2 regions of the Lysinibacillus sp. FW301-JW8 genome follow, and region 1 is predicted to be linked to the other one. Evidence: riboswitches for the same ligand, from Rfam matches in the RefSeq annotation. Region 1 holds a riboswitch; the other holds the start of a gene.
What was found. Region 1 has a riboswitch for cobalamin ahead of AC3WOM_RS11230 (ABC transporter substrate-binding protein). Riboswitches for the same ligand answer to the same signal wherever they lie in the genome.
Positions count from the first base shown of each region.

Region 2: linked by a shared signal. The riboswitch ahead of AC3WOM_RS20510 (FecCD family ABC transporter permease) and the one ahead of AC3WOM_RS11230 (ABC transporter substrate-binding protein) in region 1 are both predicted to bind cobalamin.

Region 1 covers NZ_JBYTBB010000022.1:50,476-67,268, reverse strand. Annotated here, with positions in the region: gene icmF (fused isobutyryl-CoA mutase/GTPase IcmF) at 1-2,595, opposite strand, end outside; gene AC3WOM_RS11275 (TetR/AcrR family transcriptional regulator) at 2,729-3,364, opposite strand; gene AC3WOM_RS11270 (acyl-CoA dehydrogenase) at 3,368-4,504, opposite strand; gene AC3WOM_RS11265 (acyl-CoA dehydrogenase) at 4,848-5,984, opposite strand; gene AC3WOM_RS11260 (3-hydroxybutyryl-CoA dehydrogenase) at 6,054-6,905, opposite strand; gene AC3WOM_RS11255 (acetyl-CoA C-acetyltransferase) at 6,905-8,110, opposite strand; gene AC3WOM_RS11250 (heterodisulfide reductase-related iron-sulfur binding cluster) at 8,309-10,543, opposite strand; gene AC3WOM_RS11245 (cob(I)yrinic acid a,c-diamide adenosyltransferase) at 10,774-11,337, opposite strand; gene AC3WOM_RS11240 (adenosylcobinamide amidohydrolase) at 11,353-12,810, opposite strand; gene AC3WOM_RS11235 (FecCD family ABC transporter permease) at 12,807-13,808, opposite strand; gene AC3WOM_RS11230 (ABC transporter substrate-binding protein) at 13,805-14,767, opposite strand; cobalamin riboswitch at 14,952-15,136, opposite strand; gene AC3WOM_RS11225 (acyl-CoA dehydrogenase family protein) at 15,195-16,793, opposite strand, start outside.
Region 2 covers NZ_JBYTBB010000060.1:16,737-33,529, forward strand. Annotated here, with positions in the region: gene AC3WOM_RS20470 (S-layer homology domain-containing protein) at 1-1,226, opposite strand, end outside; gene AC3WOM_RS20475 (endonuclease Q family protein) at 1,314-2,480, opposite strand; gene AC3WOM_RS20480 (hypothetical protein) at 2,553-2,723, opposite strand; gene AC3WOM_RS20485 (TetR/AcrR family transcriptional regulator) at 2,990-3,568, shown strand; gene AC3WOM_RS20490 (DMT family transporter) at 3,642-3,995, shown strand; gene AC3WOM_RS20495 (DMT family transporter) at 3,995-4,309, shown strand; gene AC3WOM_RS20500 (monooxygenase) at 4,471-4,779, shown strand; gene AC3WOM_RS20505 (heme ABC transporter ATP-binding protein) at 4,825-5,616, opposite strand; gene AC3WOM_RS20510 (FecCD family ABC transporter permease) at 5,621-6,667, opposite strand; cobalamin riboswitch at 6,818-7,008, opposite strand; gene AC3WOM_RS20515 (biotin transporter BioY) at 7,180-7,776, shown strand; gene AC3WOM_RS20520 (YdhK family protein) at 7,887-8,456, shown strand; gene AC3WOM_RS20525 (response regulator transcription factor) at 8,494-9,195, opposite strand; gene AC3WOM_RS20530 (ATP-binding protein) at 9,170-10,567, opposite strand; gene AC3WOM_RS20535 (NADPH-dependent FMN reductase) at 11,066-11,608, opposite strand; gene AC3WOM_RS20540 (nitroreductase family protein) at 11,676-12,293, opposite strand; gene AC3WOM_RS20545 (ring-cleaving dioxygenase) at 12,365-13,348, opposite strand; gene AC3WOM_RS20550 (MarR family winged helix-turn-helix transcriptional regulator) at 13,397-13,831, opposite strand; gene AC3WOM_RS20555 (YusW family protein) at 14,056-14,520, opposite strand; gene AC3WOM_RS20560 (YcdB/YcdC domain-containing protein) at 14,619-16,793, opposite strand, start outside.

The sequences.
Region 1 (16,793 bases):
AAAATCAATCTCCTGTGCATGCAAGCTACGTCCAGATGTTTGAATATGGTACTTTAATTTTTGTGCACGTTCATTAGCGTTATACTTATCACGCATTATCACTGCCCAAATGCGACGAGCAACACGTCCAATAACCGTGTACTCTGGATCAAGTCCATTCGAGAAGAAGAATGATAGGTTTGGTGCAAAATCATTAATATTCATACCACGACTTAAATAATACTCTACATACGTAAAGCCATTTGCCAATGTAAAGGCCAATTGCGAAATTGGATTTGCGCCAGCTTCAGCAATATGATATCCAGAAATTGATACTGAATAATAATTACGAACTTTATGGTCAATAAAGTATTGTTGAATATCTCCCATCATACGTAAGGCAAACTCTGTTGAGAAAATACATGTATTTTGCCCTTGATCTTCTTTTAAAATATCTGCTTGCACGGTTCCACGCACAACCTGCAATGTTTGCTCTCGTGTCTCTGTAAATTCTTCAACTGTCAAAGGTCGACTAAGTTCTTTCTCACGTAGTTTTACTTGTTGATCAATAGCCGTATTCATAAACATTGCTAAAATAATTGGTGCTGGACCGTTAATTGTCATGGATACTGATGTTGATGGTGCACATAAATCAAAGCCCGCATAGAGCTTTTTCATATCCTCTAACGTACATATAGAGACACCTGATTCCCCAACCTTACCATAAATATCTGGTCGATAATCTGGATCTTCACCATAGAGTGTTACCGAATCAAATGCTGTAGATAAACGTTTTGCATCATCGTCCTTCGATAGATAATGGAATCGTCTATTTGTTCGTTCTGGTGTTCCCTCACCCGCGAATTGTCGCTTCGGATCTTCCCCTTCACGTTTGAATTGGAATACCCCTGCTGTATATGGGAATTCACCAGGTACATTTTCTTTATAAACCCAGCGTAGAATTTCACCATAGTCCTCAAATTTCGGCAAGGCAACCTTTGGAATTTTTGTTCCAGAAAGACTTGTCGTCTTTAAAATTGTTCGAATTTCCTTATCCCGAACCTTTGTGACAAATTCATCTCCTGCATATGCTTCCTTTAATGCCTGCCAATTATCTAAAATACGTTTGGATTCTGCTGTTAGTTCATCTCTGACACCTTCTGCTAAAGAAGTAAGAGATGCGACAAGTGCATCATCAGGAGCCTTTTCTTTCACCGCAGCAATTGCACCCTCTAGCTGGAATAGCTGACGTGCAAATGCTACCTGCTGCTCTGATTTTTTATGATAGCCACGCACTGTATCTGTAATTTCTCTTAAATAATAGCGACGGTCATTCGGAATAATGACATCCTGCTTTTGCGTTTTCGCAAATTGCTCATACCCTGTTTCCCAATTGTAGCCTGTCTTTTCATTAATAATGTTAACAAGTGCAGCAAATAAAGCATTCGTACCTTTATCATTGAATTGGCTAGCAATCGTACCATAAATTGGCATTGTATCTAGTGATTCATGCCAAAGCTCTCGAGAACGTTGATATTGCTTCTGTACCTGACGTAGCGCATCCTCAGAGCCCTTACGCTCAAACTTATTGATAGCGATAACATCCGCAAAATCAATCATATCAATTTTCTCAAGCTGTGTTGGAGCACCAAACTCGCTCGTCATCACATACATGGATAGGTCCGTATATTTTGTAATTTCAGCATCCCCTTGACCGATACCGCTTGTTTCTACAATGATTAAATCATAGCCAGCAACACGAGCGACATCTAGCACATCTCCAATTGAAGCGGAAAGCTCCGTACGGGATCCACGAGTTGCTAAACTACGCATATATACTCGATTGTTAAAGATCGCATTCATACGTATTCGGTCACCTAGCAATGCGCCACCTGTTTTTTGCTTAGTTGGATCGACTGAAAGAATTGCCACACGTTTATCTGGGAATTCTTTTAAAAATCGACGAATTAACTCATCTGTCAGGGACGATTTCCCAGCACCACCAGTACCAGTAATACCTAAAACAGGTGTCCCTTTCGTGCGCTTACGAGCCTCTTCTATCATTTTTTTCGTTTCTTCATCATCATTCGACTCAGCAGCAGTGATCAAATTCGCTAAAATTTCTGGTGTCTCTGTCGTTAACATTTCTAACTTTTCTAGATAGCTACCTGTTGCTGTAGGGAAATCAGTACCTTTAATTTGTTCATTGATCATCCCTTGCAAACCTAAAACACGTCCATCCTCTGGCGAGAAAATACCTGAAATCCCATAAGCATGTAGCTCCTTAATTTCACGCGGCAAAATAACACCGCCACCGCCACCATAAATTTTTATATGTGGGGCACCTTTTTCACGCAGTAAATCATACATATATTTAAAGTATTCCATATGGCCGCCTTGATAGGATGAGATGGCAACACCTTGCGCATCTTCTTGAATCGCAGCATTCACGACTTCTTCTACAGAGCGATTATGTCCTAAATGAATAACCTCTACCCCGCTAGATTGCAAAATACGTCGCATAATGTTGACCGAAGCATCATGCCCATCAAATAGACTCGATGCTGTAACAAAACGTACGTGATTTTTTGGACGATATACTTCTACCTTTGTCATATGAAATCCCTACTTTCTCCCCTTAATCAATTACACCTTTGTGTTATAGGCACCCCAGACTGGAGCTACCTTATGCAGTTCATAAAAAAAGTCGGTAATTGCAATGTCGCTCTATGCAATTACCGACAACCCCTTAACAGAACCCCTTTATACCTGAAATAAACAATGTTATTTGCATGTCAATAAATTCATCAATCGAATGCTGTCGATGTAACGCCCATTTTCGGAACGCCCAGCTTTGTCCTGAGACAACTAAATTATTGGCTGCCAAGTGGATTTGCTTATCGGTCATTGTTATTTCACCTGACTGCACACATCGCTTTAGTAATCGTTCAAACGTGGCAACCATTTCAAACTCCTTACTAAATACATAGCGCTGCGCTTCTTTTGATAAAGATTTTGTTTCTTGATACATGATTGTCAGCTCATCAACCATGTGATCAATTTGCAAGAAATACTCTCGAATCATCTCTTTTAATTCTTCTATCGTCCCTGCTTTTATCTCATAACTTGAAAGCCGCTCCATAGCGTGATGATAAATACTATCACATACTAGGTAAAGAACATCCTCTTTAGTTCGGATATACTCATATAAAGTACCGATACTAAAGCCAGCAGCTTTTGCGATTTCTCTCGTCGTGGCACGATGAAAACCTTTTTCTTTAAATAACTTGATGGCTCCTTGTATCATTTGTTCCCGACGAATGGCGATGAGATTTTCATCTTTAACTGTTGACTGTACCTGAGGCCTTTTCTCTTTTTCTGTCATATATTATTTTGTTAGCATACGCGAGATAACAAGACGTTGAATCTCTTGCGTGCCTTCATAGATTTGTGTAATTTTAGCATCACGCATAAAGCGCTCAACTGGATAATCTTTCGTATAACCATAGCCGCCAAAAATTTGAACCGCCTCAGTCGTTACACTCATCGCCGTATCGCCAGCCATTAATTTCGCCATTGCAGATGCTTTACCATATGGTAGACTATTTGATTCTAACCAAGCCGCTTGGTATGTAAGCAGTCGAGATGCTTCAATTTGAGTAGCCATATCTGCTAATTTGAAAGACACACCTTGATTAGCTGTAATTGGTTTACCAAATTGCACACGCTCCTTTGCATACTCAACCGCTGCATCCAATGCTCCCTGTGCAATTCCTACAGCCTGAGCCGCAATACCGTTACGTCCACCATCAAGTGTTGTCATTGCCACTTTAAAGCCTTCTCCCTCAGCCCCAAGCAAATTTTCTTTTGGAACACGACAGTTATCAAAAATAATTTCAGTTGTAGGAGATGAACGAATCCCCAACTTTTTCTCCTTTTTCCCTACTGAGAAGCCTTCAAATCCAGCTTCAACGATAAAAGCGGATGTGCTATTCTTAGCTTCTGGATCTGTTACAGCAAATACAACATATGTATCTGCTACTCCACCATTTGTAATGAAAATTTTCGAACCGTTTAATATATAGTCATCACCATCACGTTTTGCATAGGTATTCATGCCACCAGCATCTGATCCTGACCCTGGCTCTGTTAGTCCGTATGCCCCAATATGTTTACCTTCTGCCATTGGACGAAGATATTTTTGTTTTTGTTCTTCATTACCAAATTTAAAAATTGGCCAACCTGCCAGTGACGTATGAGCTGATAACGTTACCCCTGTTGAAGCGCAGACACGTGATAATTCTTCTACAGCAATAACATACGCAAGATAATCAAAGCCTGCCCCACCATATTCCTCTGGCCATGGAATGCCTGTTAAACCAAGCTCCGCCATTTTGTCAAAAATTGCGCGATCAAACTCTTCGTTCTCGTCACGCTCCGCTGCTGTAGGTGCCACTTCATTAATAGCAAAATCACGAATCATTTCGCGTAATTGTTCATGCTCTTCTGTTAATTGAAAGTTCATTGTCCATTTCCCCTTTTTAGTTAGACTCCAATGCTAAACTATTTATTTCTAGGTGATTACGCTTCTTTGATGATTGCTCTTTTTACTTAGTGCATTCTATTTTCGATTTTGAATCTCGGTGCGACATGGATTTAATTTATTAGGCTGAGCGGTTTTCGGGTTCACCTGAGCAGTTTCCTTGGACACCCGAGCGATTCCATAACCCACCTGAGCAATTTCCTTAGCTACCCAAGCGATTCCATGGCTCACCTGAGCAGTTTCCCTGGCTACCCGAGCAGTTCTTCGCCCCACCTGAGGGATTTCCCACCTTATCTGAGCAATATCCACTATGCAACATAGGATTTTATTTCAGTAAATGCTTACTAATAACTAAACGTTGAATTTCACTTGTACCTTCATAAATTTCGGTTACCTTTGCATCGCGGAAATATCGTTCTACAGGGTAATCTTCAGTGTAGCCATAGCCGCCGAAAATTTGGACAGCCTCTATTGCGGTTTGGACAGCTGTGCGTGATGCAAATAGTTTCGCCATGGACGCTTCTGCTCCACACGGTAAACCTTTGGCACGTAAATCAGCAGCTTGATAGACTAATAATTTTGCTGATTCTACAGCAGTGGCCATATCCGCCAGCTTAAAGCCAACTCCTTGCTGTGCAACAATTGGTTTACCAAATTGAACGCGCTCTTTTGCATATGCGGTAGCTGCATCAAGAGCCGCTTCTGCAATCCCTAAAGCCTGTGCTGCAATTCCAATCCTTCCAACATCTAAATTAGCCATTGCAATTTTAAAGCCTTCTCCCTCTTTCCCAAGAAGGTTTTCGGCTGGTACACGGCAATTATCGAATGTGAGCTGAACTGTACGTGAGCCATGTAAGCCCATTTTATGTTCGTCTTTACCGATAATTAAGCCTGGTGTTCCCTTTTCAACTATAAACGCTGAAATGCCGCGTGTTTTTTCAGCAGGATTCGTCGATGCGAATACAATATACACATCAGCCTCTCCACCATTTGTAATAAATACTTTGGAGCCATTAATGACATATTCTTCGCCATCTCTCACTGCCTTTGATTGTAACGAGCCAGCATCCGAGCCAGCACTTGGTTCTGTTAAACAAAATGCTCCTAAATATTCACCTGTCGCAAGCTTTGGAACAAAGCGTTTCTTTTGCTCTTCATTGCCAAAATAAATAATTGGATTGGTGCCTACCGAAGTGTGAACGGATAATATAACGCCCATTACTGCACTCACCTTCGATAGTTCGTTAATAGCAATTATGTACGATGTAAAATCCATCGCAGCTCCGCCCAACTCTTCGGGCGTTGTGATCCCCATTAATCCAAGTTCACCCATTTGTGCAAGAAGCTCACGTGGAAACTCCCCTGCTTCCATACGCTCTACCCATGGTTCAATTTTTTCCTGTGCAAAATCGCGAACCATATCTCGCATCATTATTTGTTCATCCGTAAACTGTAAATGCATCTATATTGTCACCCCTCTAAGTTGTCCCGCAGCATTACATTTTCTTGAAATTGTCCCATCCCCATAGGATTATTCATAAACGTAAAAGCCTCTTCCTGATTTCTTCCCTAGCCAGCCCGCTGCCACATATTTACGAAGCAATGGACAAGGTCTGTACTTACTATCACCTAAGCCCTCATGTAAAATCTCCATAATGTAGAGACATGTATCAAGACCAATAAAGTCCGCCAGCGTTAATGGACCCATCGGATGATTCATACCAAGCTTCATAACATCATCGATTGCTTCCTTCGTTGCTACACCTTCATACAATGCATAAATCGCTTCGTTAATCATAGGAAGTAAAATACGATTTGAAATAAAGCCTGGGAAATCATTTACTTCCACTGGTGTTTTGGATACTTTTACTGTCATGTCTTCCACTGCTTTATATACTTCATCACTCGTTGCTAATCCTCGAATGATTTCCACTAGCTTCATAACAGGTACAGGATTCATAAAATGCATCCCGATTACTTGCTCTGGTCGATTAGTAACAGCTGCGATTTCTGTAATAGGAAGTGAAGATGTATTCGTAGCTAAAATGGCATGTGCTGGTGCAATTTGATCAATTTGCTTAAAAATAGATTGCTTCACTTCCATATTTTCTACAGCAGCCTCGATGATAATATCTACATCACTAGCATCTTGTAAATCTAGTGACATCACGATACGACCTAATATAGCAGCTTTCTCTTCTTCTGTTTTACGACCTTTTTCTACATCGCGTGATAAATTTTTCGTAATAACTCCTAGACCACGTTCGAAAAACTCTTGCTTCATATCATTCAATTTGACCTCATAGCCTGCCTGTGCACAAACTTGTGCAATGCCAGAGCCCATTTGCCCTGCACCAATGACCATTACCTTTTGGATACCCATCATTCATGTCCCCCTGTTTTCGGTACTTCAATCATAATCGCATCTCCTTGCCCACCACCTGAACAAATCGCTGCAATTCCGATACCACCGCCACGGCGCTTTAATTCCTGCGCAAGCGTTAAAATAATACGTGCTCCAGATGCACCAATTGGATGACCTAGCGCTACTGCTCCGCCATTCACATTGACCTTTTCAGCATCTAAATCAGCTAGTTGCGTGCTGGCTAACGCTACTGCCGCAAAGGCTTCATTGATTTCGATTAAGTCAATGTCTGTTAATGATTTCCCTGTCTTTTTCAGTAATTTGTTAATCACCAGACCAGGTGTTTGTGGGAAGTTCTCTGGCTCGATGGCAAGCTCTTCATGACCGATGATTATTGCTAGCGGCTCCCTGCCTTCACGTACTGCACGTTCCTCGCTCATAACTACTAGTGCACATGCACCATCATTTACCCCAGGTGCATTACCCGCTGTAATTGTTCCATCCTTATCAAAGGCTGGTCTAAGCTTTGCAAGTACCTCCAAGGATGTACCCGCTCTTGGTGCCTCATCTGTATCAACCAGAAGTGGCTCTCCCTTGCGTTGTGGGATTTCCACAGGCACGATTTCTTCAGCAAAATAACCTTTATCGATTGCTGACAGTGCGCGCTCATGACTGCGAACAGACCAAGCATCCTGCTCCTCGCGGCTTAATGAAAACTCTTTGGCTGTTGAATTACCGTAGCTTCCCATATGGGGTCTTGCCTTATCAAAAGCACATGTTAAGCCATCATATAGCATTCCATCCACCATTGTTGAATCACCCATACGTAACCCTGTTCGACCATTTTGTAGATAGTACGGTGCATTGGACATTGATTCCATACCACCAGCGATAATTACTTCTTCGTCCCCTAAACGAATAAGCTGATCCGCTAGTGTGACAGCACGCATCCCTGAAGCACAAACTTTGTTAATCGTTTCTGTTTTTACAGCTTTCGGTAAGTCTGCTTTAATCGCAGCCTGTCTAGAAGGAATTTGGCCCTGTCCCCCTTGTAAAACGGAGCCTAAAATCACTTCATTCACAGCATCTGGTGAAATATTCGACCTCTCTAATGCACCCCTTATAGCGATAGCACCTAAATCACTTGCACTTAAAGTTGAAAGTGAACCCCCAAACTTCCCAAATGCCGTTCTTGCTCCTGCTAAAATAACAGCTCTATTCAAGTAAAACACCCCTTTTGTTTTACGTACTCCGTGATTTATCAGAGCACCGTTGTTGACTGAACGCTCGCTCGGTTTTTCCCTATGAAAAATGGGAGTTCTAAGCTTCACTCCCATTTCCATTTAATCTTATTCTACAAAACAATTTTTTATTGTGCAATTTATATTTTTCAGATAACTAAAATATTTCTACAATAGCCATCATTTCTCTGCGTTAATTTCTACATTCTTGTCTTCTTCGACATTGTCTACAGAAGTCACTACCTCCTCAAGCATCTCATCTGCAGCTTCTTCAGCAGGATTTTCAACTACTTTCCCTTTTTCACCAAACACAGATCGCTCCAATAGTTCCGCAACGTCGAATGTTCCAATTGTATCCTCAACTTCTTTTGCCTTTGTACCATCCTCTAGCATTGTTAAGCAGTATGGACAGCCCGATGAAATAACAGATGCATTCGTTGCTAAAGCCTGCTCTGTACGTGCAACATTAATACGGTTACCAACATGTTCTTCCATCCACATTAAGCCACCACCCGCACCACAGCACATAGCCGTTTCGCGATTACGCTCCATTTCTACAAGTTTCACACCTGGAATACCTCGTAGTATCTCACGCGGTGCATCATAAACATCGTTATAACGACCTAAGTAACAAGAATCATGGAAGACAATTGTTTCATGAACTTCATAATTCAATGCAAGTCGATTTTCCTCAATTAGCTGATTCAATAGCTCTGTGTGATGATATACTTCACCCTTCCAGCCAAAGTCTTGATATTCATTTTTAAAGATATTGTAAGCATGAGGATCGATTGTCACAATTTTTTTCACATCGTTTTTCTCAAACTCATCAATATTCGCTGTCGCAAGCTCTTGGAATAAAAATTCATTTCCTAAACGACGAGGTGTATCTCCTGAATTTTTCTCTTTATTTCCTAAAATTGCAAATTTCACACCAGCCTCATTTAATAGACGACAGAAGGCTAAGGCAATTTTTTGTGAACGATTATCAAATGCACCCATTGAGCCTACCCATAATAAATATTCCATTTCCTCGCCAGATTTTTTCAGCTCTTTGACTGTTGGAATATTGATTGTTGGATCAAGGTCACGCCAATTTTCTTTTTCTTTACGGTTTAAGCCCCAGGGATTTCCTTGACGCTCGATATTTGTCATCGCTCGTTGTGCATCTGGATTTACTTTCCCTTCCGTCATTGTTAAATAACGACGAAGGTCAATAATTTTATCGACATGTTCATTCATAACTGGACATTGATCCTCACAGTTACGACAAGTCGTACATGCCCAAATTTCTTCTTCAGTAATCACTTCACCAATTAAAGATGGACTGTATATATCTTCAATTACGGCACCCTCGGCTCCAGCTGCCATTGCTAACTGATTCCCCTTTGTATTAGCAAAGAATTGATAAGGTACCCACGGCTTTTGCTTTGTCACCACTGCACCTGTAAATGTTAAATGGTCGCGAAGCTTCACAATTAAATCCATCGGTGATAGCATTTTACCTGTTCCTGTTGCAGGACACATATTTGTACAGCGCCCACATTCTACACAGGAATATAAATCTAGCATTTGCTTTTGCGTAAAGTCCTGAATTCGTCCAACCCCAATAGATGGCATCTCATCTTCACTTTCAGCATTTTCTCCAGCTTCCTCTAATGCTTCAAAGTCGATTGGTGTTAGCGTTCCTACACGATCTAGACGATTCATATAAACATTAAGTGGACTAACAATTAAGTGGAAGTGCTTGGATTGCGGTACATACACTAGGAATGTTAATAAAATTAATAAGTGTGCCCACCACATCACATAGAATATAGCTGCTGCTGCAGTTGCTGGTAGGAAACTAAAAATAGCAGCAATACTAGAAGCAACTGGTTCTGTATATGTTAAATCCTCACCATGCCAAATTAACCCCATACCATTAGCGATTAATGTTGATACCATTAAGCCACCAATGAATATTAATACAAGACCGTTTTTCCAGCCCCGTTTTAGACGTACTAGCTTTTCTACATAGCGGCGATAAAACGCCCAGACAACTGCTACTAAAATCATTAAGACCACAAGCTCTTGGAAGAACGTAAAGACACCATAGAAAATACCCAGCGGCAAATGTGATTCAGGTACTAATCCCTTCCAAATTAAATCAATGGCACCTAGCTGCACCATTAAAAATCCATAGAAGAACATCACGTGAATTAATCCACTCTTTGGATCTTTCAGAAGTTTATTTTGGCCAAATACATTGACCATAATATAACGAATTCGTTCTTTTACACTTTCATCAAACTCAACCTTTTTCCCCAATTGCACAAACTTATAGCGTGTTTTTAACAGATAGAAGAATAATCCTACTGCATAAAGCACAACCACGACTGTTAAAACAATGTTTGCAATTAATAATGGACTCATGGTTGGTCCCCCCTTTAGTTTGTCGTAATTTTCTCTCTTTGTGGTAAATTTGCTAGCTCATACGTAAATGTACATCATTATATTCCTATTCTAATAAATGAGTGAGCATTCAGTCAACATAAAACGGAAATATTTCTGATAATTTTATATTCTTACATTTTCCAAGAAAAAAAGCCACCCTGAATTTTATCAAAGTAGCCATTTCTCAATTTCTTTACAATAATTTTACCTTAATTTTTAAAAACATTACCGCTTCGAATATATTCAATATCAGAAACCTTCAGTCTAAAGTTCACAACTCGTGCAGCGGCAAATAAATAATCAGATAATCGATTTAAATACTTTTGAACAATTGTCGGTACATCCTCAATTTCCTTCATGAGGGTTACCATTTGGCGTTCTGCTCGACGTGCAACTGTACGGGCAATGTGTAAAGTTGCAGCGGCTGGAGCACCTCCTGGTAAAATAAAACGCTGTAAAGGCGGTGCTTCATCTGATAAAGCATCTATTCGTGATTCTAACACTTCAATCGGCTGCTCAGTAAGCTTATAATGACGCTCCTTCATAACATTTGCAAGGTCCCCTCCTGCATCAAAAAGCTCATGCTGGATCGCTTCTAAGTCAATAAGAACATCCTTAAAAAGCTCACGATCCAATTCACTCATTGCCTTACCAATAAATGAATTTAATTCATCAATAGCCCCGTAAGTTTCCACTCGTAAGCTATCCTTGTCAACGCGTCCACCAATAAGACTTGTTTTGCCTGTATCCCCTGTTTTCGTGTAAAGCTTCATCTCTCTCATCTCCTATCATCCATTTTTATAATTTTTAATGGCTTGCACAGTTGTCGCAAAAACACCTTTACCAATGATTTTTCCTACCTCTGTAATGGGCCCGCCATACAGCATTTCTTTCCCTTTTTGTGTAGCAGCAATCAGCAAACTATCTGTAGCAGTTCCTGTAGCAATAGTTCCACTAAGTTCATCGCGAATATCTTCTGACTGTAATGCCTTAGTTTTTGCCTCATTTGCAGTCATCATTGCTTGGAAAAAAGCTTCCTCTGATAGACTTCCATTGATAATAACCCATGTATTTATAGTACCAATATATGGTTCGATCTGTCGTTCATGTGCACGAGAAACATCCACAGCATTGCCCACACCAGCAGTAACCGCAACGAGCACACTGCCAAAGGATGCTGTATATTCATTAATTGCTACTAGCCTTGTTGGAACAGCTGTTAACATGACAACCGTACTCGTAGAAGAAAATTCCTCCCTTTGTAAAAATGCTGCAACCTCTCGCTTGACATCACTTATGACATAATCCCCTGGAATTGAGCGATTTAAGAGGCAATCATACCAGCCAATTCCTGGATTATGGACAGCAGAGGAAACTGTTTTTAAAGGAAAATCAGATTTTAACTGAATATAATATTCAGTAACCATAAAATTTTCTCTGTTAATATGTGCACGTTGCAGATGCTCACCCGATTCAGGCATCATCGTTATTTGTGGCTTTGGAATTTCAGGATGTGCATAGGTCGCTACCCTTGCCTGATAGACATCTTCAATTTGGGAAGCCATCAATACTTCATGGGGTACCCCAAAAGCACGCATCTGCCCCGATTCCATTAATAATAATTCATCACAATAAAGTGAAGCTAAGTTCATATCATGTAACACCATAATAACGGTTAATCCGCATTCTACTGCTTCTTTCCGCACCATATCTAAAATTTGCCGCTGATGTGCAATATCTAAATGATTGGTTGGTTCATCCAGCAATAATATTTCTGCTGTCTGCGCTAAAGCTTGAGCTACAAAAACTCGTTGCTGCTCACCACCGGATAAAAATTCCATGGGTGTGTGTTCGTAGCGTGTCACACCTGTTTGGGCCATTGCGTGTTGGACTGCTTGTTCATCATAATCTGACCAGCTGGAAAAGAAGCCTGATTGATGTGGATAGCGTCCAAGTGATACAGCCTCCCGTACACTGTTTGAGAAGGTATTCGCATGTAATTGTGGAAGAACAGCCATTTTTTTTGCCAGGGCACGAGCGTTGTATGAATTAATATTTTTGCCATCCACTTTTATAGTACCTGCCGTTGCTGGTAATATGCCGCTAATCACTTTTAACAGTGTGGATTTTCCGCTACCATTTGGACCTAATATTCCTAATATCTTCCCCTTTTCCACTGAAAAACTAATATCTTTGACGATCGGTACGTCATCATAGCCACCTGATAGATGTTCAACGACAATCATGCCCGTACCCCCTTGCTTCTTCGCTGCTTATAAAAAATATAGGAAAAAACAGGTGCCCCAATAAATGCAGTAATAACACCAATCGGTAGCTCCCTTGGCATAATAATTGTTCGTGCGATTAAGTCACAAATAATAAGCAATGTAGCGCCATTTAAAAATGATAATGGTAATAAATGACGATGGTCTGAGCCCCAAATCATCCTTGTCATATGTGGTACAACTAATCCAACGAAACCAATCGTTCCTGAAACAGCTACTGCTGCTCCTGTCAGCATGGATCCACCTACTAAAATTAAATACTTACTCCGCTTCACATTAACACCTAAGTGCTTTGCACGTTCTTCCCCATATAGCAGTACATTTAATTCCCTTCTTTGTGTCCAAAGCATTAATGAACCTACTATTACAAATGGGATAATCATTTGCACGAAAGGCCAGCCGCGCATGGATACTGAACCAAGCAGCCACCCTATCACTTGCCGCAGCTCCTCACCAGATAAGGCAATCATTAGAGAAATAAGTGAGCCTAAAAATGAGCTAAAGATGACCCCAGTTAAAATCAGCGTTTCCATTTTCAATGAACGATCTACTATTCTTGCAAAGCTCATGACTGCTACCATCGTTAACACTGCTCCAAGCATACTGAAGGTTGGCAATGCATAGAGTCCAACTACTGGAATTGATATGCCAAAAAATATTGTCATTACGGCTCCAACTGATGCACCTGAAGAAACACCTAATGTATAAGGGTCTGCTAAAGGGTTTTTTAACAAGCCCTGAAAAGCAGCTCCTGCAATGGCAAGTGACGCACCCACAAGCCCTGCTAGGAAAACTCGTGGCAGGCGTATTTTCCAAAAAATATTGGCAGCCGTTTCATCAGCTGCTTTATTCCACAATACCTCTAGCGGAATATGAACAGAGCCTATTGCTACGCCGCACCAGATGCTGATGATAAGAAGCGTTATGGCGGTTACATAGGCTGCAACTATTTTACTCACTCAAATGCCTCGGGGTAGATAGCTTTCGCTAATTCTTCAAGTCCCTCTCCTAAACGAGGTCCTTGACGACTTGTTGTACTCTCATCTACCTGAACAATGGCTTTATTTTTCACAGCATTAATTGTGTCAAAGCCAGCACGCTGTGGTAGCTTTGTTAAAATATCAGGTACATAATGATATGTCACCACGATGACATCTGGATTTTTTGCAATAATTTGTTCGGAACTGATTTCATACCAGCCTGCTGTATCTGCTGCAACATTTTCGGCATGAATCATATTTAATATTTCATTCATAAATGTATCTTTACCAGCTGTAAATATTTGTGGCTCATCAGATGCTTCTACAAAGACTTTCTTTGGCTTTACATCCTCGAGTTTTGCTAGAACCTCTTCTACTTTTGCCTTCATATCTTTAATAATTTTTTCGGCCTCAGGTAATTTCCCAGTTGCACGACCTAGTTGTTCAATTGTTGTATATGTCTCATTAAAGTCCTTCGCATCTTTTACAACAAAAACCTTTAAACCGGCAGATTCAAGCTGTTCAATGGCCCCTGCCGAAAGTGTCATACTCGATTCATGAGCAAACACAATATCTGGATTTAAGGCAATAATTTGCTCATTATTATATTCCATGCCGCCAACTTTTTGCTTTTCAGCTGCCTCTGCAGGATAATCATCATTATCGGTAACACCAATTATTTCATTGTTTAAGCCAAGAGCAAATAAAATCTCTGTGTTACTTGGAATAAGAGAGACTATTTTCTCAGGGGGTGCTTCCAGCGTAATATCCTTGCCAACAGCATCCGTTATCGTCATTGGGAATGTTGCTTTGTCTACCTGTGATGTTTCTTGCTGCTCAGAAGATGCGGGCTTTTCATTTTTTGCCCCTTCCCCACAGGCCACAAGTAAGCCAATTGCCAAAAATGCGGCCAATCCTAATTTCCAAAATTTCTTCATGTGAATCCTCCTAGTTTATCGGTGCCTATATTGTAACAACTTATTTTGCTGATGGATCGGTAATCGACAAACTTTGTAAGTTTATCGCCCACTTTTTCTAATCAAAACAAATACCCCTCATTCAAAGTGAGGGGTAATAGTGCACAAAAATACGCAAAATCCACCACCCTATCCTCGTAGGTTGAAAAGTGTTTCTATAAAGGCAGGTCTCCTGGCTTGTGCTACATACGTTTTTTCAAGCCTTCCCGAAAAACTTTCAGTGGCGTACATTGAAAAAACTAGCACATACAGTGGCGGGACCGCATCGGAATATCACCGATTTCCCTTTTCACTTTACATAAGTAAAGAACCTTTATAATATTCAGTTGATTTTATTATACATGAAAACAAAAGAAGTCGCCTACCAATCTAGACGACTTCCCCTTTATTAAATGATATCTGTAAAATACTGGACTGTTTTCATCGGTGCCCCTAGTTCTCTTAATGCCCATGTATGCTCTAAATAAATATCTGCCAGCTTTTCATATTTCCCCCCGAATCTGTGTGCCCATTCAACTGCTACAACACTTTCATACATATGCGCCATTTTTTCTGCTACCGCTTTTGCCTCAAATGTTTTCGTTGCTTCATCCAAAGAGCTAAATGTATGCAATGTCGATTTCAAATGCACTAATTGTTCCATTACTAATTGGACTAGAGGGCTGTCAGCTAACTTAGCTAAGCGCTCCTCCATAACACGTACAAACAACTCATGGGCTTGGAATTTATCTACTAAACGAATCAGCTCCAATGCCAGTATATTGGCAGTTCCTTCCCACACCGTAAGCACCTGTGCATCTCTTAGTAAGCGAGGTGTTACAAAGTCTTCAATATAGCCATTTCCACCATGTAATTCAATCACTTCACTCGCATATTTCACCGCTTGCTCGGCTGTTTCCTTTTTCATAATGGCAATATTTAAACGATTCATGATCATATCCTCATGATTGCCCTGACCACTTGTCACTTTATCATATAGCTGAATAAGATCAAAAACTGTTGTTACTTCTACATGAAGCTTTGCCGCTAATTTTCCTAGTGTATCCTGAATCATTGGGTATTGCGTTAAAGGCTTACCAAAGGCATAACGATTTGTCACATAATGCTTTGCCTCTAAAAAGCCGCGTCGCATAATACCTATAGAAGCTACAGCATTGCAAATTCTTGATAGATTAAGTGCCTCTAGCATATAATAAATCCCTTTATTGGGCTCACCTACAATATAGCCAAGTGCACCCTCAAATTCTACTTCACCAGAGGGTACTGCCTTCACACCGAGCTTATCCTTTAAACGGCGAATACGAAGATTATTCACAGTACCATCCTCCGCTCGCCAAGGAACTGCAAATAATGTTAGCCCTTTAGAGCCGGTAGAAGCCCCCTCGAGTCGAGCCAATACCATCGCTACACCGCACATTCCTACATTGGATGCAAAATATTTTTCACCATATAAACGGAACTGCTCACCTTCCTGTCTTGCCTCTACAACATTTGCCCCAACATCCGAGCCACCTTGTCGTTCTGTTAAAAAGGTTGCCCCCTCATAGAGCTCAGTATCCCCAGTTGCGCAAACATGTGGTAAAAAGCGTTCCTTCACCTCATCATTCGCATAATGATCAAGTAAATAAGCTGTTGCCATTGTTAATGTAACAGGACAATAAAAGCCTGGCTCAGCATGGGATAGTAAATATCCTTGTGCAAAGCTATATACATAGTTACCCCTTCTTCCTAGCTGTGGAATATTCTTGTGCACAAAGCCTACAATCCCGGTATTGTACGTCTCTTCAATCGTTTTTTTATAGCCATCATTGACCCAAATCTCTGATACCTCTTCACCATAGGAATTATAACGTTGTAATCGAGGCTCGCCCTCTCTATCCGTATGCTTCGCTCTTCTATCAATATCTCCAGCACAAAGCTCTCCAAAATCTGTTAGCTCTCGCGTTGCGTATTCCGCAAACTCTTTATCGAGCATCATTTCTAAAAT
Region 2 (16,793 bases), on a different contig from region 1:
CTGACAAGCATAGCAGCAGCCTGTGCACGAGTCACATTCTGTTCAGGTCTAAACGTTCCATCTGCATAGCCTTTCATAATCCCTACTTCAGCTGTTTTCTGAATAAACTCCTTTGCCCAGTGATTCTCTATATCAGTAAAGCTTGAAGTACCTCCCAACGAAAAAGTTATAGTTGGACTTTGTACGCTTTCATTGCCTGCAGCATCTACTGCTTTTACAGCGACAGTATATGTTGCATGATCCGTTAAATGTTCCAACGTAATTGTTGTCGTTTCAGCATTTTGCGTAGCTGTTAACTCACCATTTACATAAACTTTGTAGCTTTGAACGCCAACATTGTCTATAGCCTTCTGCCAATTTACCTGCACGGTTGTACTATTTTGAATAGTTGTACTGATCACTTTTGATACATCCCATAATGAGCTTGCTTTAATGGCTGGTAAAAATGCCTCATTTGCGACTGCCATATAGCCAGCTTCACTTAAATGTATATTTTCTGGATTTGGTAAATAGCTTGGCACATCCTTTGCCACAATGTCGTAAGTTGGGACAAATATGCCTCCTGCCTTTTCAACATTTGCTTTTATTGTGGAATTTACCGCAGCTAATAATAGTTTAAATTGTTTTTGTAAATCCTCACTATAGTATGGAAAGGAATTATAATAGCCCATCACATAAACCTGTGCGTTCGGATTTAACTTTTTAATTTCTGCTAAAATAGCTGTTAAATTTGTGACTGCATCTTGTGAAGCTTTTAGAATTGCCGTTGCATTAATACCTGTAGCTTGAGATTCCTTTAAAATTGGTATTAAATCATTAGCGCCTGCTGTTAAAGTAACGATCTCCGCCTCTTTAATAGATGTACGAAGCTTTACCTGTTCGTTTGGATAGCCAAAACCAACCACCGGCTTCTCGACATCTTTTTGTAAATCTTCTAATACATTTTTAGTAGTATAGCCTGTATAAGCAAAGCCCTTATTATATGAAGTAATAAGGCCATCTTTCTGTAAAGCCTGTGCAACAAAATCGGCATACCCTAATCCGATAATTCCCACTTCATTCATGCCATGAGCAAGTGAATCCCCTAATGCTACATAATCTGCCTGTGTCACCCAGCTTGGTGCTATAAGATCTCTCTGCTCTTCAGCATTTGCACCTATTGGCACCACTAACTGTAATGCTAGTACACTACTAGCTAAAAATCGAAATTTCTTTGAAAATTTCATACTCTCACTCCTTCAACATCTACTGATTACTATTTTAATAGATGAAGGTTAAAAATGGGTTAAATAAGAGCATGCATTTTTTTCTTGTTAATCAGATTGAATCTTTCCGTAAATTCCCCCACCACCAACTTCAATTACTAGTTGACCTGTTCTTGCTAAATCAATCATCTTCGCAATTTTATGTGGTACGATTTGTTCAAGCTGTTCTAGTGAGACGTGATGTAATATATTCATCTCAGTACCAAAAGCATGTACTAATCGGTCCATCATTTTTGGCCCTAATCCTGGAATAAAATCCATTGGAACTTGATGAATATAGGGTGGTCGATCACGTTTATTGACAAGTTGTTCTGATAACTCCTGAATACGTAAAGCAACTCCTTTTATAATTTGAATACTGTTACATTTAGGGCAGACAGTTGCCACATTACTTAACTGTTCCCCACACTTTGCACAAACGGTTTGATGGTATTTACCAAGCAAAGGATTTAGACCATAATTAGCTGTTATTGCTCGCCCTTGCTGCTCTTGAAGTGCCAATTTCAATTCAGAAAAATTGGCATCAGATAAGCGTAATTTTTGATATTCCCTAGCGATTTTCCCAAGAGAGTGAGCATCAGAATTACTGACAAATGGATAGGCTTGAAGCTCTTTAATATTACTTACCATGTAGGTATCAGAACTTAATCCCAGCTCAATGGCATCGATTAGCTGTGGATCGAAAACTTCTGTTAAACTTCGTTGTACACCTTTACCAAATAGACTTTTAAATGGTGTAAATACATGTGCAGGAATAAAAAGTCCCTTTAATTCACAAACTTTTTGTTGTAGCGTTCGTGCATCGCAATATATCCTCTGAGAGCTTAAGTGGATATTTTTCATATGATTTGACATCCAAGTTGAAAACTCTCTCATCAGGCTAAGCGTCGGAAAATAGGCAAGCACATGGATTGGTCCTAAGCAATTCTCATCATAAATCTCTATTTCACTGCCTGGAATCAGAGTCGTTTTCTGATAACGTAGTCCCCCTTTCTCTAATTCCTTAATTAAGCCTTGTTCTATCATCAATGCCATCTCTTCTATTACTTCTGGAGAATGACAATCGATAATTCCAATAATATCTAGCCCCTTTCTTGCACTAGCAGTCTCTAAAATATTTGCTAATGTTAACGTTCTACTGCCTGTAATTTTGACAGCACGTCCATTAAAAGTACGTCCAATATGAATATGTAAATCAGCATAGAATTCTTTCATAATTAAATTTCACTCCTGTTATTTTTATAACACAGAAAAACCTCACATTGCTGCAAGGCATCTCTTTGTTCATTATGATGGATGATTATTATGTGTGCTATTATTTGATTCAAAGGCACCTGAGCCCTGCGACGGGATTGAAGATGAATCATATGCCACTAATGTCACGTCAATTTTCTTTTCCAGTTCATTAATTTTTTCAAGCTGCTGTTGATTTAATTGTGCAAACTTAATCTCTTCCATTATCATCAAATCCTTTCATTCATAAAGTTCCCTGAGAAAGTGATATTTATGCATATCAATTTCGTCGAAATGTAATTGCGTCCGAAAGTATTCTGTACTTGACGGTGCACTTTCGCACAGTAAACATTTGTTGCTGTCGCTTCGCTTTCGCACAGTAAAGATTTGCTGGCTCAAGATGAAAATGACTGATTATCAGTCATTTTCTTTGACTTTACTCCAGCTATTTTGTAACATATTTATTAAGCAGGTCAAAAGCGAGGGATTACATGTCAAAGGAAGAGAAAATTATTCAAGCTGCTATTGAAGTTTTTCGTGAAAAAGGAATTGAAAAAACTAAAGTTTCCGATATCGTTAAAGCTGCAGGTATCGCTCAAGGAACATTTTATCTTTATTTCCCGTCACGGCTTTCAGTCATGCCGGCTATTGCGAAAGTTATGGTTGAGAAAATAATTGCTGCTATTAAAGAAGGTATATCCATACAGGAACCTTTTGCAATCCAGCTTGAAAAAGTAGTCGATATTGTTTTTTCACTAACCGAAGACTATCGGGATGTATTTGCTCTTATCTACGCTGGTATTACTCAAACTGAACATATGAAAGAATGGGAAAATATTTATGCGCCCTATTACGAATGGATGAATAATTTCTTATATGAGGCTCAACAGCAAGGAATAATTCGCCCTTCATTAAATACTACACAATCTTCTAAGCTTATTATTGGGTTAGTAGAATCTGCAGCTGAGCAAATTTACTTATATGATGATAGTGAAGAAGAATCTATCAGACTGCAAAAGCTTGAACTCCTTGACTTTTTACATCATGCACTTGGCTTACGTCACACATAAGTGGCGTTCTTTTTCACACTAAAAATGACTGAATGTCAGTCATAAATATTATTAAACGAAAGGAAACGTAACTATGAAAAAAGATTGGCTGTATGTTGGACTAACAAGTTTATTTGAATTATTTTGGATTTTTGGCTTTAATGTTGCACATTCATGGTGGCATTGGATTATTATCGTAGCTTTAATCGCTATGGACTTCCATTTCTTATCGAAAGCATGTGAAAACCTGCCTACTGGCACAGTTTATGCGATTTTTGCCGGGGCAGGAACAATTGGTACCACATTAATGGACATTTTCATTTTTGAAGGAGAGTTTAACACTATTAAAGCGATTTTTATATTTATTTTAGTATTAGGGGTCATTGGGCTTAAATTAGCTGATAACCCCGCTGGAGATAGTGATAACAAGAAAGGAGCGAATGCCTAATGGGCTGGTTACTTGTTTTATTAGCTGCAATATCAGAAATTATCGGGGTGGTAGGTTTACGTTTCTACAGTCAGAAAAAATCGCTACGTAATTTATTCATATATGTAGGTGGTTTTGGATTGTCCTTTGCGTTATTATATTCCTCCTTCAACTATTTACAGTTAAGCATCGCCTATGTTGTATGGATTGGTATTGGCACTGTTGGTGCTGTCCTTGTAAATATTATATTTTTCGGTGAATCTAAAAACCTTACTCGTCTGATTAGTATCGTTGCCATTATCATTGGCGTGGCAGGCTTAAAAGCTGTATCTTAATTTGCTTTGCTCCTGTACTTCTGTGGTAGAATTTATTTATAATGAATTAAAATCAATTTCGCCTTGGCGTAATTGTAGCTGCCGCTTTGCTTTTGATACAAAAAACATCTGCTGAATGAAGATAAATATAAATATAATCTAGTGAAAAGGAGGTTTTAAGAATGGTGTATTTATTACAGGTTGACTTTACTATGGAAGGCCCTTTTGGTACGGAGATGTCTGAAGGCTTCAAAGATTTAGCACATAGTATTAATGATGAAGAAGGCGTTATATGGAAAATTTGGACTGAGAACGCGTTAGCTAAAGAAGCTGGCGGGGTGTATTTATTTGAAACGAAAGAAAGTGCTGAAAAATATTTAGCCATGCACTCTGCCCGCCTAACAAGCTTTGGAATAACAAATATTCGCGGTAAAATTTTTGCAGTAAATGAAGCATTGTCATCCATTAACAATGGGCCTATCCTTCGATAAACAACATGGCGTATCCGCAATAGGAGATACGCCTTTTTCAAACTATCAATATTTTAATATTTTCTTTGTATATTGCTCAGATACATACGTTAAATAAGGCTTACCTGTAAGAGGATGAGTTTGTATATCAGCATAAACACCAAATACATCTTGTAATAGCGTCGGTGTAAGTACTTCTTCAGGTGTACCAGAGCAAACAATCTGACCTTTTTGTAAAACATAAATTTGATCGCAATACATAGCTGCAATATTTAAGTCATGCAAAGCAGCAACTACTGTTAAATGTAGGGTTTGAATTAAATCCATTAACTGTAATTGATGCTGTATATCTAAATGATTTGTTGGTTCATCTAAAATTAGAATTTGTGCTTGCTGAGCAAGAGCACGTGCAACCATCACTCGTTTTTTTTCTCCACCTGACAGAGAGCTGAAGCTACGTTTTTCTAAGTGCGCGATACCTGTTTGATTTAATGCATCCTTCACAATTTGAAAATCCCGTTCTTGATCGAGCTCCAATAGTTTTTTATGAGGTGTTCTTCCCATACTTACTAAATCATGTACCGTAAAGTCAAATAAAACCGGTGTTTCTTGACTTACTACCGCCAAATTTCTAGCAATGGTTTTACTTGATTGCTTAAAAATATCCTGCTCATTTAACAAGACTGTACCATTTTCGGGTTTTAATAGACGATACATATTCTTTAATAAGGTTGACTTCCCGCTACCGTTAGGACCAATTAGCCCAACAAATTGCTTTTCCCTTATTTGAATACTAACTTCATGTAGTATACGTTGATCATGAATGGAATAGGATACCTGCTTCGCTTCTAATGTCATAGGTTTAATCTCCTTCACCGAAAGAATAATTATTACGGCGTAGTAGCCAGATGAAAAATGGTCCTCCACAAAAAGCAGTAATTATTCCAATCGGCATTTCTTCAGGGGCTATTAAAATTCGTGCAATTGCATCTGCCCAAACTAAAAAAATCCCTCCTAATAGAGCACTAATTGGTATTACATATTTATAGTTGGAACCTACTATTATGCGGACAATATGCGGAATAATTAAACCGACAAATCCAATTGAGCCACTTACTGCAACAAGTACGCCCGTTAATAAAGATACTAGCAGGATAAGCTGCAAACGAAATTGTTGGATATTGACACCTAATGTAACCGCAGCCTCTTCTCCAAGCAATAATAAATTTAAGTTCCGATAATGGAGCCACAGTAAGGCAAACACGACGATAAATATAGCTGTAGGAATGATTATATTACTCCATTTAGCACCTGCTAGACTACCAAGCATCCAATACATAACTGCCTTAATTCCATTCTCTTGCTTTGCCATCATTAAAATAAAATTCGATACAGCAGATAAAATAAACGACACTGCCATTCCCGCAAGTAAAAGTCTAAAAACAGAGATTCTTCCTCCGACACGTGCAAGGAAAAACACTAACAATATGGCAAGAAGTGAGCCTAAAAATGCAGATGCAGAAAGAGCGAAAATACCTAGAAATGAAAAAGCACCTAAAATAATAACTGCTGTAGCACCGACTGTTGCTCCTGAAGATATTCCCAATATGTATGGTTCAGCTATAGAATTACGCACAAGAGCCTGTATAGCTGCTCCAGCGATTGCTAAGCCTGCTCCTACGATTGCAGCTAGCAAGACGCGTGGCACCCGTATTTGCCAAATGATAATTTCTTGCGAGCGACTCCAATCCTGCTCTATAAAATTTTGAACGATTGGAATTTTGGATAGAATAACCTGCCACACATAAAGAGGTGTGATGGAAACAGATCCAACCATAACAGCCAAAGTCATAGAAATGATTAGTACTAGAAGCAGAGTCAGAGATAATAGTATAAATTTTTTATTCATATGTATAATACTCCTAATCAATCGTAATAGATATGAAACAATAAAAAAGAGTATTTCATGCATAGTATGCATAGAAATACCCTAGAATCATCAACAAAGTCAGAAAGATTTCCATCTATTGTCCGTAAATGCGTTCATCCTCGTGGGCATTACAAGTATCACTATATGGCAGGTCTCCTGGCTTCGGATCAACGTTTTACGATTACCTTCCCATCCTAGAACAGTGGCTAAATCATCATAAAACTCCTCGTTACAGTTGCGGGACAGCGTCGGACTTTCACCGACTTCCCTTTTAAGTGACACTTTGTATAAGATGTCACACCATTAGTATCCAAACTATTAAAATTATGACGATTCTATCATACATTTTAGTAGTTAGTCTATAAATAACCGTAAATTATAAACTTTAGCTGTGAAAACCGCAATTGAGTTAACCTAAATAAAATAACAAGTTGACACAAATGCTTTATTTTCTTACACTATTAATAACTTTAATAGATAGGAGTGAAATTATGACAACAGTTGCAGAACACTCTCATCATAGATTAAGAACAGTAGATATTGCCTATATTGGATTATTTTCAACATTAATGATGATCGGTGCTAATATTACCTCCTTTGTCCCTTTCATGTCTGTGGGAGGAGTCCCAATCACATTGCAAACTTTCTTCGCTATTTTAGCTGGATTAGTTCTTGGCAGTAGAAAGGGAGCGCTTGCTTGTACGGTATATATGTGTATTGGTTTAGCTGGTGCACCAGTATTTGCGCGTTTTGGTGGCGGCTTTGGACAAATCCTAAGCCCTACATTTGGCTTTATTGTCACATTTATTTTAGCAGCATTTATCGCAGGACTGATTGTTGAGCGCAGTGGAACAAAGAAAAGCTATATTGTTGCGGCAGTAATTGCTACAGCTATTAATTATTTACTGGGGACAAATTGGATGTACTTTGCTTATAAACTATGGGCTAGCGCTCCTGACGCTTTCAATTATAAGATGGCATGGCTTTGGATGATGCCACCATTGCCAAAGGATATTATTTTAGCTGTCTTTGCGGGTATTTTTGCGCATCGTCTACAAAGAATATTGAAAATAATACCAATAAAATAGTTGTACCCTGAAAACGTCAATCTTAAAAAGATGGCGTTTTTCTTATAACGTGGCCATTATTTCTGCACATTTATTTGCTACATTAAGCGTAATAGTGAGGAGGAATAAATATGAAGATAAGAAGAAGCTGGTTTATTAGTTTACTGACAGTAATTGCTTTACTAGCGTTATCAGCTTGCTCTGACAAGACAGATTCAGGTGAAAAAAATGACAATGAGCAGAATACAATGATAGATCATTCCACAATGGATCATTCTAGCTCTGGTGAAGTGCCAATAGCGTTAAAAACTGCCGTAAACCCTACATTTTCAGTAGGAAGCACAGCTATTATTACTGATGGACATATGGAAGGTATGGAGGGAGCCAGGGCGACAATTGTAGGTGCATATGATACGACAGCATATATTGTCTCCTATGAGCCTGCTAAAGGTGGCGAGCGTGTCGAAAATCATAAGTGGGTTATTCATGAGGAATTGATCGATTCAGACTTGGCTCCATTAGCCCCTGGCACTGAGCTTAAGACGAATGCATCTCATATGAAGGGCATGGAAAATGCGACTGTTCGCATTGATAAGGCTGTCCAAACGACTGTTTATATGATTGATTACACTGCTACTACAAATGGAGAGTCTGTAAAAAATCATAAATGGGTAACTGAGGACGAATTGAAAGCAGAATAGACCTTTGAACCTCTGTAGAGTTCTAGCAGAGGTTCTTCTAGCTTCTGATGTCTAAAGCATTTCTTCCTGCTGACTTAAGCCATTTATAGCCAATTCCCCAAACAGTTTGTAAATAATCATCAGCAGGAAAACCGCTTTTCCGCAGTTTCTCTCGTAAATTACGTACATGCGAATCAATTGTTCGATCTTCAATCGAATCATTATATCCCCATACAGTATTAATAAGATGCTCCCTAGTAAATACCTTATTTTGATGTGCTAAAAATAAGGCCAGCATCCCAAATTCTTTAGGTGTTAAAGATATTTCTATCTGTCGAAAACATACTTCAAAGGATTCCTTATCTAAACGTAATCCCTCAAACAACACAATATTTTCATTAATTTTTGCCCTTCTTAGGACAGCATTAATACGTGCGAGTAACACGTCTTCATCAAACGGCTTCAGAATGTAATCATCTGCTCCTAGATTTAGACCTTTTACCATATCAGTATGCTCCCCCTTTGCTGTTAGCATGATGATAGGAACATCCCAAAACCTCCTTATTTCTTTACAGACCTGCCAACCATCCATCTCTGGCATCATAATATCTAAAAGTACCAAATCCACATGATTTTCTTCTAAATAGATCAGAGCCTCTTGAACGGATACCATTGCCTTACATGTAAAGATAGGCTCTAAATAAAGCTTAAGCAAGTCTAACATTCTGGGTTCATCATCTATGAGCAGTATTGTTTTCATACGTTTCGACTCCTTTAAACGTTAAAATAAAAGTTGTCCCTTTATTCTCTTTACTCTGGGCTGTTATTTCTCCCCCATGTGCCTGAACAAGCTCTTTCACAATTGAAAGTCCAAGTCCAACGCCCCCTAATGCACGACTACGCGATTTTTCAACACGATAAAATCGTTCAAATATATGGGGTAAATCCTTTTTGGAAATTCCCTTTCCAGTATCCTTAACAAGTATAGTTACTAAATCATCCTGTCTTTTTGCCATAACCGATATAGCATCACCTGATGCACAATATAATAATGCATTATTGAGGAGATTCATTAATATTTGTTCAAGCCTTGCTGCATCAGCCATTAAGGTTAATCCTTCTTCACAATGAACATAAAAGTGCAGCTGTTTTTCCTGAAAGGCAGGACTCAACTTTTCCTCAACATTTGCTAAAAACGTATTCAATCGAAGACATTCCTTTTCAATCATAAAGGAGTTTTCGTCCATTTTAGCTAAATCAAATAAGTCCTTTATTAAAAGAGAGAGTCGATTAGTTTCTTCTATAATAATACCTAAGTATTTTTGTCGATCTTGCTCTGTCAAACTACGTTTATAGAGAATATCTGCATAGCCTTTTATAAAAGTTAAGGGTGTCCTTAGCTCATGGGCGATGCTTGATAAAAAATCCTTTCGATCTTGTCTTAAATGATTCAAATCATCCGATAAATGCTGTATTGCAAGGGCAAGATCGCTTAATTCATCCTTGCCATTCGTAGAAAGCACCACGGAAAAGTCACCATTACTCATTTTCAAAGTAGCTTCTTTCATCTGAATTAATGGACGAGCCAATTTTTTAGATAAAACAATAATGACTGCAATGGTTACTAGACCAGAAACAAATCCAACAATTAAAAAATGCTTATTTAGGCGCTCCATTAATGCATGGATAGAATCTGTATTTTGAAACATAAAAACGTAACCAACTGTTGTCTGCTGTTTTTGAATCGGACTAATGGTTGCAATATATCTTTCTTTTTGCCAATTATACTGAAGTATTTCCCCATTATATGGAACAGTATTCTCTAATTTACTTATATAATCTTTGATTTCAGAATGTGGGTGTGAAGACGCTAGTACCGTTCCAGTTATATTTGTAATAACCACCTCTGTATCTTCTACTGACTCCATTAGTACAATATGGGCTAGGGTTTCCTTGTCAAAATTTTGCTCTAATATTGTTCTATGAGAGTTTCCTCTTGCCTGCAAGCTGGTTAGTTCCTCCTCCACCCTTGAATTGGTTAAAGAAGTATGTAAAAAAAGCATCATAAATGTTTCAATGCAAAATAATGTAATAAAAAAAATGATTCCAAGCTTTAGTGAAAGTTTTTTCATTTGCTAACCACCATTTTGAAATTTCCAAAAAATCCGTGACATCCGCGGTGTATTATCATGCGTTTATATATTCGCTGAATAGGAAAAATACATCATCTCTCCACCTTTGAAGTATTCTGTACCTGACTATTCGCTTTCAGTACAAAAACAATTGTTGCTGTCGCTGCGCTTTCGCACAGAAACATTTGTTGCTGTCGCTGCGCTTTCGCACAGAAACATTTGTTGCTGTCGCTGCGCTTTCGCACAGAAATCTATGTTGCTGTCGCTGCGCTTTCGCACAGAAACATTTGTTGCTGTCGTTACGCTTTCGCACAGTAAAAATCTGCTGAATTAAGTTTACAGTATAACGTTAAAGTATGAAGATTTCATGCAGAAGAACAGCCTTTTTAATTGAACATTTCTTTTAATGTTCCACCCACTGTTCCAGAGCTTTATTCGTTTCAAAGGAGTAAAAAAAGTTCTGTAAGTATACCTCATACTTACAGAACTTAAATTATATTAAACGTATTTTTTTACCCAGTTTAAGAAATTGTCGATAACTGCGTCAAGGAATTTTACAGTACCTTCATCTGTCAGATTACCTTCTGCATCAAATTTCGTGTGCACTGCACCAATATAAACATCATTTCCACCAAGTAATGGTGAATTAACACCTGGGGAGAATAAAATATCTCTCAAATGTAATTGTGCCTTAACAGTACCAAGGTTCCCCATCGATGCACCCATAATAATAGATGGTTTTCCAATCATTACTTTGTCTACACGAGATAACCAGTCAATTGCATTCACCATAACACCTGGTACAGTCCCATTATATTCTGGTGTCACCCAAAGCACTGTATCTGCAGCTTTTACTTTTGCTTTAAAATCAAGCACGGCTTGTGGTGCATCATTCTCAATATCTTGATTATACATTGGTAACTCGTTTAAGCTTAATACCTCAAGCTCAAATTTCTCTGTATACTGTTTTTGAATAAATTTTGCTAACTGCATATTATAAGATTCTTTTCGGATACTACCTACTATGGCTACTACTTTCACGATGATGCTTCCTCCTAAAATGTCTATTATTCTTAGTATTTGTATAGCAATTCTATTTTATACCACCTTAATAATAAATGGCAAATTCTTCAACCGGCTTACGATAACCACGTAAGCGACGACTGCTTTCTTTTTCCTTACCTATTGTAATCATAAGTGCAATTTCATGCGTTTCCGGCACATTAAAAAGCGCACGCATTTTCTTATTATCAAACCCAATCATTGGGCAAGTGTCCCAACCGCGATTTTTTGCAGCAAGCATAAATAACATTGCTGATAATGAAGCATTACGAACAGCCTCGTCCTTCATAAAATCCTTGCCGCGATCTTCATAAAATTTAGTATTCTCTGTTACAATCTCCTCTAATTCACTAGTTGTAATTATACCTAAATCAACCATCCCTTGAGTTAGGTTAGCTGTATTTTTATAAGCCTCTTTATCACCTAGTACTAGAATCACTCCAGATGCTGAATGTACTTTATATTGACCATATGCAGCCTCTCTTACTTTTTCCTTCATCTCTTCATCCAACACAACGATGTAGTTAGCATGTTGTAAGTTAAAAGCCGATGGAGCAAGCTTAACATCCTCTAAAATAGGCCGTATGTCTTCTTCAGTCATCCTAACGTCCTTCAAAAAATTATTAGCTGAACGACGCTTGTCAATTAGTTTGGAAAATTCCATTTTTAAACCCCCAATGCAGTTATGTAATTCCATCCAGTAAGCAGTTATTGCTGTTACTGAATGAATTAGTATTACTCATATTTTTTATCGAATTTTATTGTACTTCTTACAGTGTCAATAGGACGAACAAGTTCTTCAATTTGAGCACGCTTTGACTCTAAAAATGGTGGCAATGAAAGTTTTTCACCCAAAGTTTCATAAGGCTCATCCCCCATAAATCCTGGTCCATCAGTGGCTAGTTCAAATAAAATTTGTGGTGCAACTCGTGCATAAAGGGATTCAAAGAAGTGACGGTTGACATAACCAGAAGTATGGAAGCCAAAGCTATCAAATCTTTCTGTCCATTCATTCAATACAGCACGATTCTCTACTCGGAAGGCTGCATGATGAACTGTACCAAAGCCTTGACGTGCTACGGGTAAAACACTGATGTATTCAACAACAAGCTGAGCACCGTTGCCTCCCTCGCCTACCTCAAATAAATGGAAATCTCCTTCCTCAGCAATTTCAGTAAAAAGCATCACTTTCTCTAACACATCTTTAAAGTATTTAAAATTAGCAATTCGAATGAATACTGGCCCTAATCCTGTTATTGCATATTCCAAAGGTATTGGCCCATCTTGCCATGGAGTCCCAGATGCAACACCCTTATTATGCTCATCAGAAATAAGTTGATATTGCTGATCGTCAAAATCAACGAAAGATAAAGTTTTCTTACCAAATTGTTCTTTAATACCTGTATGATTAACCTGCAATCGGTCAAAACGTTTCACCCAATATTCCAAAGCGTCATCCGTTGGCACACGGAAGGAGGTTTTGGAAATCTCATTTGTTCCATGCACACCTTTTGGGATGTTCGGAAAATCAAAGAACGTCATATCTGTACCTGCGCTACCCTTATCATCCGCAAAGAATAGATGATATGTTTGAATATCGTCCTGATTAACTGTTTTTTTCACTAAACGCATTCCTAACACAAAAGTGAAAAACTTATAATTTTCTTCAGCACTGCTAGTAATTGCTGTAACGTGGTGAATTCCTTTTAAATGATTCATTTAAAACCCTCCTATTGTCTCGATTTCGAGATATTGATGTAAATTTGTTCATTTATTAATCGCATTAAAACCAACCTTCTTTAGAGACAGAATCATTGTTTCCAGCTCTTCGTGGTCTAATACTTCAAAAATCTCATTAATTTTTTGTTCATGCTTTGGGAAAATCTCTTCTAATAATGTTCGTCCCTTATTGGTTAAAAAAATATAAGTGACACGCCGATCCTTTGGACAGGCACGTCGATAGACATAGCCCTTTTGTTCAAGCTTATCAATAACATAGGTAATACTGCTACTTGCAATTAATATTCTCTTACCAATCACTTGAATTGGTTGCTCCCCACGATGGTATAAAAATTCAAGCACTGAAAATTCGGTTTGATTTAAATCATATTGCAGCAAATCTCTCCTGGTTGCTTCCTGAATCGTTTGATATGCACGGAACAAGACCGTAAAAGCCTTTAAATTACGATTGTCTTCCCTCATCCGACTCCCTCTTTCTATTTACCTCGAAATTAATTATCTTTAATTCGAGATAATAATAACATATATTTCCCCCTACGACAATCAATTTGTTTTACTCAGAAATCTACTAAGTATTTATTTCACATATTTCGTACCCTTGATAGCACTACTACTTTTTAAATTCTGCATGAAAAAAATCCAGCCGTTAATAGGCAGCTGGATTTGATGAATTCAACCTGTACCATTTACTTTAGGCGTTTAAATTCTTTTTCATTCCCATCAACAAATTCTACTTCAATCTCAATTGATTGAAAGTCCTCTGCAATATGAAATACAGAGATAACCTGTTCTATTACCTCATCATTTGGTGTAGTGGAATCAAACGTCAGCTGCTTGAAAAGAGGCTCCAACTTCGTATAGGCTGCATCCCCCTGAAGATTTTCATTATTTCGCGTATCCTGTAATTTCGCTGCTACGCCAGACTTTTTGTTTTCGTATTCAGCTTCATAGGAATCTGCCCCAGAATAATCAACATCCAACGAAAACTCTAAAAAATTGAACGGTACTTGATCTGTCGCAGTATCACCGACCTGCTGATTCATATTTTGTTGAACTGGAGCATTTGTCGGCATATCTTGTGCCTTTTCCTTTGTACAGCCATAGAGAATGACAGTCATAAACAGAACAGCAATTAAAAATTTCATTCTCATCTTTACACTCCTTTCTTCTATTATTATTTCCCTCTCCGTCTAAAAACTAACCAAAAAAGGTATCTCCAAAAATCAGGAGATACCCTTTCTATCATGAATTAATAAAAGTAATTACGAGTGTTGTTACCTTCAGCAATAGCTTTAGCTAATCGCATTGTTGATACAGCTAAATCTGCATATGTTACTTTCTCAGTAGCATTAAAGTTATTTTGCTGTGCATCGATTAATCCCATTGCACTTACTAAAGCCACATAGCCAGAATATGCTGGATCAATTGCGCCTGCATCAGCAAAGTTTAATTTGTAAATATCGCCATGCTTCGCAGCTTTCTCTAAGCCTAGCACACGGATATACCATTCTGCAAGCTCCTGACGAGTCATTGTTGCATCAACATCAAATCGATCTGCTGGCTTTAAAATGCCCATTCTTACAGCTTCTTCAACAACTCCATATAATGGATGCTTTTTATCAATATTCGTGAAGGATTGCTTGTCATCACCTTCTCCATATCCACCAAAATAGCCATATGTGAGAGATTTAAGCATAATTTTTAGTGCTTCTCCCTTAGTCACGCCTGTATCAGCATTAAAAGTAGCTGGATCTTTAATCTCTAATACGTTTTGGCTGACTAAATAATTTAACTCTTTGGCCGCAGTAGGATGTGAAATCAATGGTTGCTCTTTTTTATCCTCAATATTTATTAACCACTCACCAGTAGTTGCATCAATTTGATTAAATAAGTTACCACCATATGTTGGTGAATACACTAAATCATAATGATGCTTATCTTCACCATTTTGTTTAGCATACTGAAGTTGTAATTTAAGTGCCTCACTATAAGACTCCTTTGCTTTATCAGCAGAAATCGCCTGATCTACGGATGGCCAATTATCAATTTTTTGGTTAGAAATATACAATGAACGTAAAGAACCATCAGAACCAATGTTGACAGATATTTCATCTCCAACAACAGCAATACCATTTACAACACGTGGGAATGAGAAGTAATATTCTTTACTATAATCTTCTAATACTGCTTCCTCCAATGGTTTTGCATAATTATGCACGTAGGAAGGAGCCCATTGCTTTAAGTATTCAATTGCCTTATTTAATGCCGCATCCTTAGAAATGGCTGTAGTCTTATCGCTAGTCTTTACGAAATCTCTACTTGAATCATAGTATTGAGTAATTTCACCTGTTGCCTTATTTATTTCCAACTGAGAACCTGTACTACCATTATCATATATATACGAATAATTTACAGTGTAAATCGTTTCCCCATTTTGATTTTCTCTTTCATCAATCAGATCAAGCTGCAGCTTAGCTTTATCAGGGTCAACCTTTAAGAAGGACTTCGCAAATTCTTCTGCTTCAGCTAATGTCATGCTCTTCTTTCTAGGTTCAAGCGGTTGTGAGGATAATTTTTCTACGCGTTTTGCTTTTGGTACCTGTGCCGAGAAACCGTTCACTGTTTGCCACTGTCCATTTAAGGCATGTACCCCATTGAAGCCTGTTGCTGGTGCATAGACAAGCTTCACCTTACGCTGATCTGTTTGATAATCATAATCAACCGCATAACGCAATTCTACTGCTAGATTATCACGAATTTGGGCAATAATATCTGCTTCATTCTTTTTCTGCTCTACACTATCAAACGTTGCCTTACTAAGGGATTCTGTATTGCTATACATACTTGTAATTTCACCATTTGCAAGGACCTCAATAGAAATGTATTGATCGCTGATTGCCACACCATTCTGAGTTGGTGAATAGACAAACGAATAAGAAATTGGCTGTGATAATGGTCTGCTCATATTGAAATAGTAGTCAGTCCCAATACCATTTTCCTGAAGTTTGTAGTTTTCAGTATTCGGGAATTTTTTTAAGAAATCCTTTGCAATTTTTTGTGCATCAGCTTCAGAATACTTTGCTGGATACATTGCATCTGAAATATCAGAAGGTTGATAATAGAAATTTTCTAGCTCTAAATCGTCTCCCTTAAATGTGAAGCCACCATGAATATCTTTCCCATTTACAGTTTTATGGAAGTTTAAATCATAACGAATTGTTGTATCATCTCTATAGTAGTGTCCGCTTCCTACATTTAAATCTTTTTCTGTTAAGAAATTAAACTTATCTGGGAATATTGCATGCAATTTATTGATAAGCATACTCTTTGTTACTTTTGTCTCTGTTGAAGCAACTTGAATTTCAATTCTCTCTGAAGATTCCTTTACATTAGCAGAAGCTTGTGAAATTGGTGAAAGTACTCC